4 regions of the Sporosarcina sp. OR05 genome follow, and region 1 is predicted to be linked to each of the others. Evidence: riboswitches for the same ligand, from Rfam matches in the RefSeq annotation. Region 1 holds a riboswitch; each other region holds the start of a gene.
The links. Region 1 has a riboswitch for S-adenosylmethionine ahead of metA (homoserine O-acetyltransferase MetA). Riboswitches for the same ligand answer to the same signal wherever they lie in the genome.
Positions count from the first base shown of each region.

Region 1 (3,121 bases):
GATATTAATGAGCAGATGAAAATGGCAGCGACCGTTGCAATTGCATCTTTAATTGACGAGAAAGACTTGCACGAAGACTATATTATTCCAGATCCTTTTGATGATCGTGTCGCAAGTGCCGTTGCACAAGCTGTTAGTGAAGCTGCAATTACTACTGGAGTTGCCACGTTACAAGTCACGCCGACTGCGTAATTTATTGACCGGTTCGCTCATCGACATGGAGTGTGCCATCGCCCAGTATTTCAGCATAAAAAACTTGTTCAACATTGCCAATACCCTTTTTCTTCAACTGGAGATACACCCATTCTTCCGTCAAATGAAGTTCGGTTAAGTTTTCTTTCATTAACTTCCCATCAGAAATAATCTCAGTCGGAAGATATTTTGGTTCAGGGCTAGGAGCATTCACATCTTTTCGTGTGGCTGGCTCCTGGCTCGCTTTTTTTAATACACTCAGTTCCCCATTCGTTTCAAGTATCGCATAGTTAACATCGGTCACAGTAAAAATGCCTTGTTCTCGAAGCATCATATTTAGGTCGTTTAATGTGAAACGGGCTTTCTTCATGCCTTGTTCACTTATTTTCCCCTTTAAAATAAGGATTGTTGGCTGATCATCTAACAACTTTCGTAAATTCTTTGATTTGATTGTTAAGAAGTTCACAAAAACCGTCAATAAAGCCCACCAAATTAAGGATATACTGCCATTATAAAAATGCGTTTCCGAATTAACGGATATCTCGGCAGCAATCGATCCAATCGTAATACCCGTCACATAATGGAAAAACGTCAATTGTGAGATTTGTTTCTTCCCCATAATCCTTGCAAGAATGAGCAAGATGATAAAAGCAGTTGTCGTCCGCAAAAGCATTTCCCAAAACTTCAATTCCAGTAACCCTTCTAATTCCATGTTCTCTTACCTCCTCTGTACACTAGTTTGCAGCAGAAAGAGGGACTTATTCAGAAGAGAAATACGTAATCGAATAGGAATGCAAGTTGTAGAGAAATTTGAAAGCTTTTAACTTAATTTGAATGCTGTTTTTATTGACTCGAAAAACGCATTGAAGCCAAAAAAGCCAGCATCAGCAACATGTGCCAATGCTAGCTTTACTTTTATTTCCATTCAAATGGTGTCTCTTGATACACATAATAGTTCAGCCAGTTGGAGAACAACAAATGCGTATGCGAGCGCCATGTATTCAACGGTTGCTTCGTTGGATCATCGTGCGGGAAATAATTTTCCGGAACATCGATTGCAATGCCTTTTGCAATATCACGCGCATACTCTTCACCAAGCGTACATGCATCATACTCCAAATGCCCTGTCACCATAATATGTTTGCCATCTTTCGAAAGTATGATGAAAGCTCCCGCTTCTTCAGATATAGCCAACAATTGAAGGCGATTGTCCTGCTCAATTTCTTCAATTGATACGGATGTGTAACGAGAATGAGGAGCGGTGAACAAATCGTTGAAGCCACGCGCAAGCTCTACCGTCGGATCCGTCAATGTATGTTCATATACACCCGACAACTTCTTGGGGAGTTCAAATTTATTAATGCCATAATGGTGATAAAGAGCTGCTTGAGCGCCCCAACATATGTGCAAAACGGATGTGACATTCGTGTTGGACCAATCCATGATTTGTTGCAGTTCATCCCAATACGTTACGTCTTCGAATGCAAGATGCTCAATTGGTGCACCCGTAATAATTAGACCGTCATAGCGGCGATTTTTCACATGCTCAAATGTTGTATAAAATGCATCTAAATGCGTTTTACTGACGTTTTTCGATTCATATGTAGCGGTGTTCAAAAAAGATACATTTACTTGTAAGGGTGTGTTTCCTAATAACCGCAATAGTTGCAGTTCAGTTTTCTCTTTTTCAGGCATTAAATTGAGAATGATGATGTTTAATGGACGGATATCTTGAGAAGTAGCTCTCCCTTCATCCATCACAAATATTTTTTCTTCTTTCAACATTTCTCTTGCTGGCAATTGTTCAGGTATATTAATCGGCATGTAAATTCCTCCTATTCATGTGAAAAATCCTCATTCCTAAGATAGGAACGAGGATTTTTAACGGTCTCCGCTCTTATCTCTCAAGATTAACATCTTGTTGGAGGTAGCACCTTTTTGCAAAAGCAGAGGTTGCTGAAGCTTCATCGGGCCAAATCCCTCAGCTTCTCTTGATAAGAATTATTCTTTTGTTGTCCATTATATCATTTTATACAGAATTGTATACTTATTTCTTACAGTCTTACTTTCGCTCTCGAAAAGCCTGTCCCCAAAATTTCAGAAGCATTCAGGAATATGACAAAAGCGCTCGGTTCAGCAGTTTGTAACAACTTTTTCAAATAAACGGCTTCTGATTGTTCCACTACACAGAAAATCATCGTCTTGTCATTGTTTGAAAACCCACCTGTTGATTTTACTTTCGTCAAACCACGGTCGATCTCATTTTGAATGACCGCTTGGATTTTATCTTCATGTTCGGTAATAATGAGCACTAACTTCGTCGGGGAAGTTTGCAATTGCACGAAGTCAATCACCTTGCTTGTAACATAAATGGCCATGAGTGCGTATAAAGCGAGTTCAAAATTAAATACAAATGCTGAAGTGACAACGACAATTCCATCGACAATCAATTGTGAGAAACCGCTTGAAATGCCTGTATACTTTTTCAACAATTGTGCAATTAAAGCGGTGCCGCCAGTCGAGCCATTCCCACGGTACACAATTCCTAACCCAATACCAAGCATGATGCCACCATAAATAGAACTGAGTAGAGGGTTGTCAACGGACAAGTTAATATCATGCGTTAAAAAGATGACAAACGGGACAAAAAACGTACCAACAATCGTTTTCACACTAAATTCTTTTCCTGCAAGCACAAGTCCAAGTACAATTAGTGGGATATTAATGATCCATTGGACGACAGCCGGATTATAGTTGAATAGCTCGTACAATATCGTACTTACCCCAGAAATCCCACCCGCTGCAATACGAGATGGCAACAAAAATATATTAAATGCAAGGCCGACAAAAGTCGCCCCAATAATAATTTGAACATAATCAAAAAACACCGATTTCTTCAATAAAACAGACATACAATCGTTCTCCTTTC
Region 1 covers NZ_JANKJL010000001.1:312,233-315,353, reverse strand. The annotation lists gene NRI27_RS01430 (NAD(P)-dependent malic enzyme) at 1-192, shown strand, start outside; gene NRI27_RS01425 (YetF domain-containing protein) at 194-904, opposite strand; gene metA (homoserine O-acetyltransferase MetA) at 1,108-2,016, opposite strand; SAM riboswitch class I at 2,087-2,193, opposite strand; gene NRI27_RS01415 (YitT family protein) at 2,247-3,104, opposite strand.

Region 2 (3,121 bases), on a different contig from region 1:
TTAAAATGCCCTGCACCCGATGGACACGATCCCCCGCCAACAGATTTTCGATTGTCCGGATAATTGGAATACCACCAGCCGTTGTCGCTTCGAAACCGACTTGTACGTCTCTGAATTCTGCGTGTTTCAATAAAGCTGGGCCATGTTTGGCAAACATCTTTTTATTAGCCGTAATGATATGGATTCCCTTTTCAATCGCCTGCGACAAATACGTGTACGCCGGCTCTTCATCCACAATTGCCTCAAAAATGATATCGATTTCTGGATCGTTCAAGATGTCGTCAATCGAATATGTTACGAGGACACTCGGAGCGACCGCCCTGTTCTTTGTAACGTCTCTTACTAAAATAGAAGCAATTTCAATCGTATAGCCTGTATGTTGTTTCAATTGCTGCCTTTTTTCGTTTACGATCTTATAAACGCCTTCTCCGACAGTTCCGAAGCCGATTATAGCGGCTTTTATTGACGGTATGCCGCCACCTCCCTATAATCTTTCGCTGCTGTAGCCTCTTTTCCTTGTCATGTACTAAAGAAAAGGAGACCTCCCCCTTATCGCTGCGTCACAGGTACCGCTTTTGCAATTGCCTGTTCAAGATCAGCAATAATGTCTTCAGGTGATTCAAGACCAACCGATAGGCGAATCAACTCTTCAGGCACACCTGAATTTTTCAAGTCCTCTGCAGAGAGTTGCTGATGCGTCGTAGAAGCCGGATGGATAATGAGAGACTTTGCATCACCCACATTCGCCACATGAGACCAAAGGGTAATGTTGTCAATCACTTTACGACCTGCTTCACGCCCGCCTTTGATGCCGAAAACAATAATTGAGCCGAAGAATCCATTCTTCAAGTATTTCTTCGCATTCTCATGTGTCGGATGGTTTTCAAGGCCTGCATATGTCACCCATTCAACAGACGGATGAGCCTGTAAGAACGCGGCAACTTTTTGCGCATTTTCGTTATGACGCGGAATTCTTAAGTGCAAAGTTTCTAGACCTTGCAGGAAGTTGAATGCACTATCCGCATCTAAGCAAGGGCCGAAATCACGTAACAATTGCACACGAAGCTTTGTCGCAAACGCTGCAGTTGCTGCATCAATACCATAACGTAGACCATTGTAAGTACCATCTGGTTCTGTGAAACCTGGGAACTTGCCTCGTGTCCAGTCGAATTTCCCTGCATCTACGACGACACCACCAATTGTTGTACCATGTCCTCCAATCCATTTTGTCGCAGAATGAATGACTACGTCTGCACCAAATTCGATTGGATTTGATCCGTATGGGGATGCAAATGTGTTATCAATGAGGAACGGTATTTCGTTTTCATGGGCAATGTTAGCGACCGCTTCAATGTCGAGCACCTGTAGGCTCGGATTTCCAATTGTTTCAGCAAAAATGGCTTTCGTTTTATCCGAAATGGCCGCGCGGAAGTTCTCAGGATCCGCAGCGTCAACAAATTTCACAGTAATTCCGTAACGAGGGAGTGTCACGGCGAATAAATTATACGTACCACCATATAAATTGCTTGCTGCAACAATTTCATCTCCTGCACCTGCAATATTTAAAATGGAAAATGCAATAGCTGCCATTCCTGAAGAGAGCGCAACTGCAGCAGTGCCTCCTTCGAGTAACGCGACGCGTTCTTCAAAAACAGAGACCGTCGGATTTGTAATGCGCGTGTAAATATTGCCTGCTTCTTGCAAGCCAAAAAGGTTTTGGGCGTGTTCAGTATCGCGGAAAACAAAAGCGGTTGTACGGTGAATCGGCACTGCGCGTGAACCTGTGTGAGGATCCGGCTTTTGGCCACCGTGTAAAAGAAGAGTTTCAGGTTGAAGTGAGTTGTTCGTCATTGTCATTACCTCCAAAAGTTTTTTTAAGATGAATGAGTTCGATGCGGAGGCGATGGGGTTTTAGGAATAAAAAAATAACCCCTTTCGCTAAGAAGAGGGTTACGCTTACGCTTATTCCTCCCCTTATCTTTCAGTCCGTTCGCACGAATCTGTAGGAAGTAGCACCTTTGCAAGTTCATCACTTGCCGGTTGCCGGGCATCGCAGGGCCTAGTCCCTCCGCCGCTCTTGATAAGAGTATGGGTATTCAGTTTTTCATCTTGTGCTACAGTATAGGCTTCTTTTTTTTCAATGTCAAGTAGTTTTATAGAATTTTTCTGAACCTTGTATTTACACTGAGTGTTATGATAGGGGTATGTTATTTTACTAACAACGACTTACCTTTCTAGTGTGTACGTCTATTTTTAATTTGGAGGAATTCCTATGACAATATGGATTATCGGCATCATTCTATTTGGTTACTTGGTTGGCTGCCTACATGGATCGACGGTAGCGCAATGGTTTTCTGGGGTTAATCTAAAAGAATCCGGTGTGAAAAATGCAGGTGCATCGAATGCTACAATCGTATTAGGCAAACGGTTTGGCGCACTTGTCGCAATTATTGATATCGGCAAAGGAATTTTTGCAATCCTTGCCGTGCGCTTTATTGCCGAGCGTGTAGGTTTTTCAGTTGAGTCATTAACTGCCCTATTATTTTTGGTAAGTGTGGCAGTCGTTTTCGGCCACAATTTTCCGTTTCATATGAAATTCAATGGCGGGAAAGGGACTGCTACCATTATCGGAGTGTTATTTGCTCTTGACTGGCGCTTCGGTCTTGCAGGACTTCTTTTATTTATAATCTTTGCATTGCTCACAGACATTCTTGTGTTTGGCGTCCTGATGCTGTACGGAACATTTCTCGCTGCTGCCATCTGGATGGTCGGTGTTTGGCCAATTGTAATCGCTATTGCCCTTTTCGTGATGGCTATTTGGAAGCACGGAGAAAACATTCAACGGATACGTAATGGAACCGAACCAAGGATTCGTGCGGTTTTCAAGAAGAAGTGAGCAATCCTTAAATATAAAAACCCGTATGAAGACAAGTATCACGAACTTGTTTTCATACGGGTTTATATTATTTTTTAATAAAATCAAACGAGAAATTCCAGTGAGTTCATCGTTTAAGATATTCTTTTAACTCTTTTTCGATGTCTTAAGCGAGTACTGCACCAGTGGCTATTGGTATGAAGATCAATGAGCAAGTCGTTCCTTATGGGGCAGGTGAATGGGATA
Region 2 covers NZ_JANKJL010000008.1:3,545-6,665, reverse strand. The annotation lists gene NRI27_RS12175 (homoserine dehydrogenase) at 1-472, opposite strand, end outside; gene NRI27_RS12170 (O-acetylhomoserine aminocarboxypropyltransferase/cysteine synthase family protein) at 550-1,851, opposite strand; SAM riboswitch class I at 1,972-2,087, opposite strand; gene NRI27_RS12165 (glycerol-3-phosphate acyltransferase) at 2,273-2,896, shown strand; gene NRI27_RS12160 (hypothetical protein) at 3,061-3,121, shown strand, end outside.
Region 2: it holds a riboswitch for S-adenosylmethionine, as region 1 does, so the genes downstream of both, NRI27_RS12170 (O-acetylhomoserine aminocarboxypropyltransferase/cysteine synthase family protein) here and metA (homoserine O-acetyltransferase MetA) in region 1, are expected to answer to the same signal.

Region 3 (3,121 bases), on a different contig from region 1:
TTGGAGACGAAGTGAAAGCGGACGAGCCATTTGGTAGCGTAGAATCTGTTAAAACCGTTTCTGAGCTATATGCGCCAATCAGCGGAAAAGTACTTGAAGTAAACGAAGAATTGGAAGATAGCCCTGAATTGGTGAACGAATCTCCATATGAAGGCGCTTGGATGATCGTCGTTGAAGCATCTGACAAAGCGGAACTTGATGCATTAATGTCTGCTGAAGACTATGACAAAATGACAATCGGTGAGTAAGCACAACTAGAGCGCTGGAGCTTTCCGGCGCTTTTTCTAATGGCCTAAGGAGGCAGGGAAATGGAGTTTCGTAGAGTCGTTGTCGTAGAAGGCGGTGCTGACCGAAAGCGATTGAAAAAAGTGTTGGCAGAGCCAGTCGAGATTATTTGTACGAATGGAACAGTGAGCCCTTACCGCATTGAAGAGTTGCTGGCACCGTATGAAGATGACCAGATTTATATTTTTGTCGATGCAGATGACTCCGGAGAAAGCATTCGGACTTTATTTAAACGAGAATTTCCTGAAGCCCTCCATTTATACACGGAACGCGTCTACAGGCAAGTCGAGACGACCCCTTATCGCACGCTTGCAGCAATTTTACTTGCAGAAGGTTTTCATGTGCATCCTGAATTTTTACTTTGAAGGTGATAGAACTGAACACGATCCAAACATGGACACGTGAACAATGGGAACAAAGCAAAAAAGATCTCCCGCTAAGCGTGTTTTATTTATATACACCGATGTGTGGCACTTGCGCGGTTGCGTCAAAAATGATGGAAGTCATTTCTGTGATGAAACCAGAGTTGCCAATTGGAAAGGCAAACTTGAATTATATCGAAGATCTCGCCGTCGATTATGAAATCGAAAGTGTTCCTTGCCTGCTCATTCAGAAGGAAGGATATGTACGAGAAAAAATCTATGCTTTTCAATCTATTCCGCATCTTTTAGAAAAAATGGGTTTGACATGATTGAAAGTTCTATGGTATAAGTATATCTAATAAATTTAACGCAAATTGAATATGTCGCTCTTATAAAGAGAGGTGGAGGGAAGTGCCCGATGAAGCCCGGCAACCGTCACGAAAGTGAAATGGTGCCAAATCACGCAAAGCGCATGCTTTGAGAGATGAGAGAATGGACGAACGTTGAGATAAACGATAACGTATTGGCCTTTCTGCTTGTCTGCAGAAAGGCTATTCTTTTTGGACAAGATTGTATTGAGGTGAATTGAACATGATCGAGTTGAAAAGTGTAAATAAGATATTTGGTTCGGGAAACACTAGTATAACGGCTGTTGATAACGTCAATCTAGCTATCCATGCTGGTGAAATTTTCGGGATTATTGGGTATAGCGGTGCAGGGAAAAGTACACTAATCCGATTATTGAATGGTTTAGAACAACCTACTTCGGGATCTGTAAATGTCGCGGGTTATGAAATGGCAACCATTAGTGGAAAAGCGTTACGGGAAGCGAGACAAAAAATTAGTATGGTGTTCCAGCATTTCAATTTGCTTTGGTCGCGGACTGTAAAAGAGAATATCGCTTTTCCATTGGAGATTGCAGGCCTCAAAAAGGATGAAAGAGATCGTCGAGTCCAAGAATTAATTGATTTAGTTGGCTTGAACGGCCGGGAAAATGCGTACCCATCCCAATTGTCAGGCGGACAAAAACAACGGGTCGGCATTGCCCGGGCGTTAGCAAATGATCCACAAGTATTGCTATGTGATGAAGCCACTTCAGCACTTGATCCGGAAACGACGGATGCCATCCTCGATCTGTTAACGAGCATTAACGAGCGACTTGGTTTGACCATTGTTTTAATCACACATGAAATGCATGTCATCCGTAAGATCTGTCACCGTGTAGCGGTCATGGAAGCGGGGCGAGTTGTGGAAATCGGGAACGTCCTCGATGTGTTCCAATCACCAAAAGCGCCAATTACAAAGCGTTTTGTCTCTCAAGTGACAGAACCGACCGGCACAGAACAAGCGTTAGAACATTTAAAATCCGATCATGCAGCTGGAACGCTCGTAAAATTAGTATTCGTCGGTGAACGAACAGAGCAACCGGTATTAGCAAACTTAATTCGTACATTTGGAATCGACGTCAACATCGTGCAAGGGAACATTTCGCACACAAAAGGTGGAGCATATGGGACATTGCTGTTGCAATTGATTGGCGATGCAACAATCGTCAACGAAGCGATTGACTTCCTTCATTCCGAAGGCGTACAGACGGAGGTGATCGACCATGATTGAAACACTTTTACCAAATGTTAAATGGGATAAGATGTGGGAAGCGACGATCGAAACACTCTATATGACAGCTGTTTCAACCGTCTTCACGTTCGTGATCGGTATCGCGCTCGGTATTGTGCTCTTCCTTTCAAGTCCTGGCCAATTATGGGCGAACAAACTGACTTATGCCATTACCGGAGCGGTCGTCAACATATTCCGTTCAATTCCATTCATTATTTTAATCATCTTGTTAGTGCCGGTAACGATTTTCCTAGTCGGCACGATGCGTGGTCCGAACGCCGCACTGCCTGCACTTATTATCGGCGCAGCACCGTTTTACGCACGTATGGTGCTCATCGGTTTACAAGAAATTGATAAAGGTGTACTGGAAGCTGCACGGTCAATGGGTGCAAAGACGAGTACGATTATTTTCAAAGTACTTTTGCCCGAATCAAAACCCGCATTGTTCTCCGGTATAACCGTTACAGCCATTGCATTAGTCGGCTATACAGCGATGGCAGGAATTATTGGTGCTGGCGGGTTAGGGAATCTTGCGTATTTCCAAGGATTCCAACGAAGTCAGAATGATGTCATTCTCGTTGCAACGATTTTAATATTAGTCATCGTTTTCATCTTTCAATTCATTGGTGATGCCATCGTCCGTAAGTTGGACAAACGGTAAGTGAATGTCAGGTCAAACCTGTTCATTATAAAAAACAACTAAGAAATGGGGAGTCAATTATGAAGAAGTATTTGGCGGGGATTTTATTAGCAGTACTTGTACTTGCATTAGCAGCTTGCGGAACAAGCGATAAGAACAATGCAAGTGGCGGAAAAGAAGAGTCTACGAAATTAGTTGTCGGTGCGACGAACGTGCC
Region 3 covers NZ_JANKJL010000003.1:271,588-274,708, forward strand. The annotation lists gene gcvH (glycine cleavage system protein GcvH) at 1-248, shown strand, start outside; gene NRI27_RS08380 (toprim domain-containing protein) at 309-650, shown strand; gene NRI27_RS08385 (thioredoxin family protein) at 653-976, shown strand; SAM riboswitch class I at 1,034-1,138, shown strand; gene NRI27_RS08390 (methionine ABC transporter ATP-binding protein) at 1,239-2,264, shown strand; gene NRI27_RS08395 (methionine ABC transporter permease) at 2,257-2,925, shown strand; gene NRI27_RS08400 (MetQ/NlpA family ABC transporter substrate-binding protein) at 2,985-3,121, shown strand, end outside.
Region 3: it holds a riboswitch for S-adenosylmethionine, as region 1 does, so the genes downstream of both, NRI27_RS08390 (methionine ABC transporter ATP-binding protein) here and metA (homoserine O-acetyltransferase MetA) in region 1, are expected to answer to the same signal.

Region 4 (3,121 bases), on a different contig from region 1:
GCGATTTAAATGAAGAGGATCGCAAAGAAATGGAACGCGTTGTCAACAGTTACATCGAAAAAGGGCAAATATATAAGCAAATGCAAAAGTAAACGGGTCGTTAGAGACGAATTGTGATAGCTTGTAACATTAAAATACCATTTAAGACTGAAACAGGTGCTGCTCACTCGAGCTGCACCTTTATTTCTTAACTGCTACTAATAGGATGATAATCGCTGCTATGCTAACTAGTGCTATCCCGCCAATGACCAATAATAATAAAATGCTCAAAGCCAACTACACCCCTCACCCTCCTCCGACTTATAGATTTAGACGCTTTGCTAATGGAATAGTTTCCTACTATTACGGTGTCCACTGTAGCCAAAAAAACCGAGAAGCAAGGATGCTTCCCGGTTTGTAGATACTTATTGCGTGACAACGCCAGCTTTTTCCACTAACGCAGCCGCTTTATCTGTTTGTTCCCATGGCAATTCGATATCCGTACGCCCAAAATGTCCATAAGCAGCTGTTTGTTTGTAGATTGGACGACGAAGGTCAAGCATTTTAATGATGCCTGCTGGACGAAGGTCGAACAATTCTCGAACAATTTCAACGAGCTTGCTTTCAGCGACTTTTCCTGTGCCGAATGTATCGATGGAAATGGATACTGGCTTAGCAACACCAATTGCATATGCGAGTTGCACTTCACAACGTTCAGCCAATCCTGCTGCTACGATATTTTTTGCCACATAGCGTGCCGCGTAAGATGCAGAGCGGTCCACTTTTGTCGCGTCTTTCCCTGAAAATGCACCGCCACCATGACGGGCGTAACCGCCATACGTATCAACGATGATTTTCCGTCCTGTTAGACCAGCGTCCCCTTGAGGTCCACCGATAACGAAACGGCCAGATGGATTAATGAAGTATTTTGTTTCATCATCTAACAATTCCGCAGGGACGACTGGCAGAATAACATGCTCTTTTATTTCTTTTTGTATTTGTGCAAGTGGCGTATCCGGGTGATGTTGTGTTGAGATAACAATTGTATCGATGCGAACTGGTTTGTCGTTTTCGTCATACTCAACGGTCACTTGCGTTTTACCGTCCGGACGTAAATAGGAAAGAATTTCTTCTTTACGCACGTACGCTAGTCTACGTGAAAGTTTATGGGATAAACTAATTGGCAACGGCATGAGTTCAGGTGTTTCATTACACGCAAAACCGAACATTAATCCTTGGTCCCCAGCTCCAATTGCTTCAAGTTCCTCATCTGTCATTGTTCCTTCACGCGCTTCAAGTGCTTGGTCGACACTTGCTGCAATATCCGGTGACTGTTCATCGATCGATGTCAAGACGGAAGATGTCTCCCAATCGAAACCAAATTTAGCACGCGTGTACCCAATTTCCTTCACAGTATCACGAACAACTTTTGGAATATCCACATACGTTGTTGTAGTAATTTCCCCAATGACGAGCACGAGACCAGTTGTAATGGTCGTTTCACACGCAACACGTGCATTCGGGTCTTCTTCAAGGATTGCATCCAAAATGGCATCCGAGATTTGGTCACACATTTTGTCAGGATGTCCTTCAGTTACCGATTCTGATGTAAACAAACGGCGATTAGTCAATGTAATTTCCTCCTTAACAGCTTGCAAATATTGATACGGTACTCTATTTGTCCCAGTTTTGTTCCACGCCTGAAGAGAGTCGACGTCAACATACACAAGGATTAAGGGCATATAAAATCGATTAGGCCTCGGCAAATTTTGACTTCCGCCGTAGGCTTATATTTATTTAGTAGGCATTTCAAACGCCAGCTAGAGGTTCGTTGACCGTCTTACACGTCTCTCCCTCTACAATCATTGACATAAAGCTAAATAAATATAAAAAGCCCTTCGCTCACGTAAATACATGAGGAAAGGCATGATTTCAAAAGCAGCACCTTTCACTCTTATCGTCCAAGGAATCGTACCTTGCTCCAGGTTTGGCACCTTTTCGCAGACAATGTCCGCGCAGGTTGCCGGGCTTCATAGGGCCTGTCCCTCCGCCAGCTCGGGATAAGAGTATCCGTTCATTTACCTATGCTACGAAAAAGATTGGATTTTGTCAAATCTTTTCTGAGTTTAGTGCTTGAGTTTTTAATTAGTATAGATTATTATTCTAAATGTGTTATACTATTTACGGAAATGTGATGAAACCCACACGATGGGATTACATGCAAAGGACGGTAAGATACTATGATCTCAGCGAAAATTGAAAATGGACTAAACGAGTTGCTCTCAGGCAACAACGTCAATGTACAGCCTTCAGTGGCGGAATTGGTTGAAAAGGCGACTGCTCGCGGAGAAGCGAAACTTTCATCAGATGGCGCAATTACTGCAAAAACTGGAAAGTACACTGGCCGTTCACCAGAAGATAAATATATTGTAGAAGAAGCTTCAACAAAAGATAAAATCGATTGGGGCAAAGTGAATCGCCCGATCTCATCTGAAATTTTCGATTCCCTATATACGAAAGTACTAAATCACTTGAAAACGAAAGACGAATTGTTCGTATTCAAAGGCTTTGCAGGTGCAGATAAAGACTCTCAATTGTCACTTCAAGTGATTAATGAATACGCGTGGCAAAACTTGTTTGTCCACAATCTATTCATCCGCCCAACTGCGGAAGAGTTGAAAACACACGAAGCACAATTTACGATTCTTGCTGCTCCATCTTTCAAAGCAGATCCTGCTGTTGACGGCACAAAATCCGAAACATTTATCATTGTATCACTTGAGAAGCGAATTGTGTTAATTGGTGGCACAGAATATGCTGGAGAAATGAAAAAATCTATTTTCTCTGTTATGAACTACTTGCTTCCTGAACAAGGAATTCTTCCAATGCATTGCTCCGCAAACGTTGGAGAAGAAGGCGACGTAGCTTTATTCTTTGGATTATCAGGTACTGGTAAAACTACCCTATCAGCAGATGCTCACCGTAAATTGATCGGTGATGATGAGCACGGTTGGTCAGATAATGGCGTATTCAATATCGAAGGTGGATGTTACGCGAAATGTATCAATTTATCACAAGAAAAAGAACCTGAAATCTTTGGTGCAATCCAATTTGGTTCAGTTTTAGAGAACGTAGTGGTAGA
Region 4 covers NZ_JANKJL010000002.1:22,940-26,060, reverse strand. The annotation lists gene NRI27_RS04360 (gamma carbonic anhydrase) at 1-92, shown strand, start outside; gene metK (methionine adenosyltransferase) at 405-1,610, opposite strand; SAM riboswitch class I at 1,931-2,046, opposite strand; gene pckA (phosphoenolpyruvate carboxykinase (ATP)) at 2,220-3,121, shown strand, end outside.
Region 4: it holds a riboswitch for S-adenosylmethionine, as region 1 does, so the genes downstream of both, metK (methionine adenosyltransferase) here and metA (homoserine O-acetyltransferase MetA) in region 1, are expected to answer to the same signal.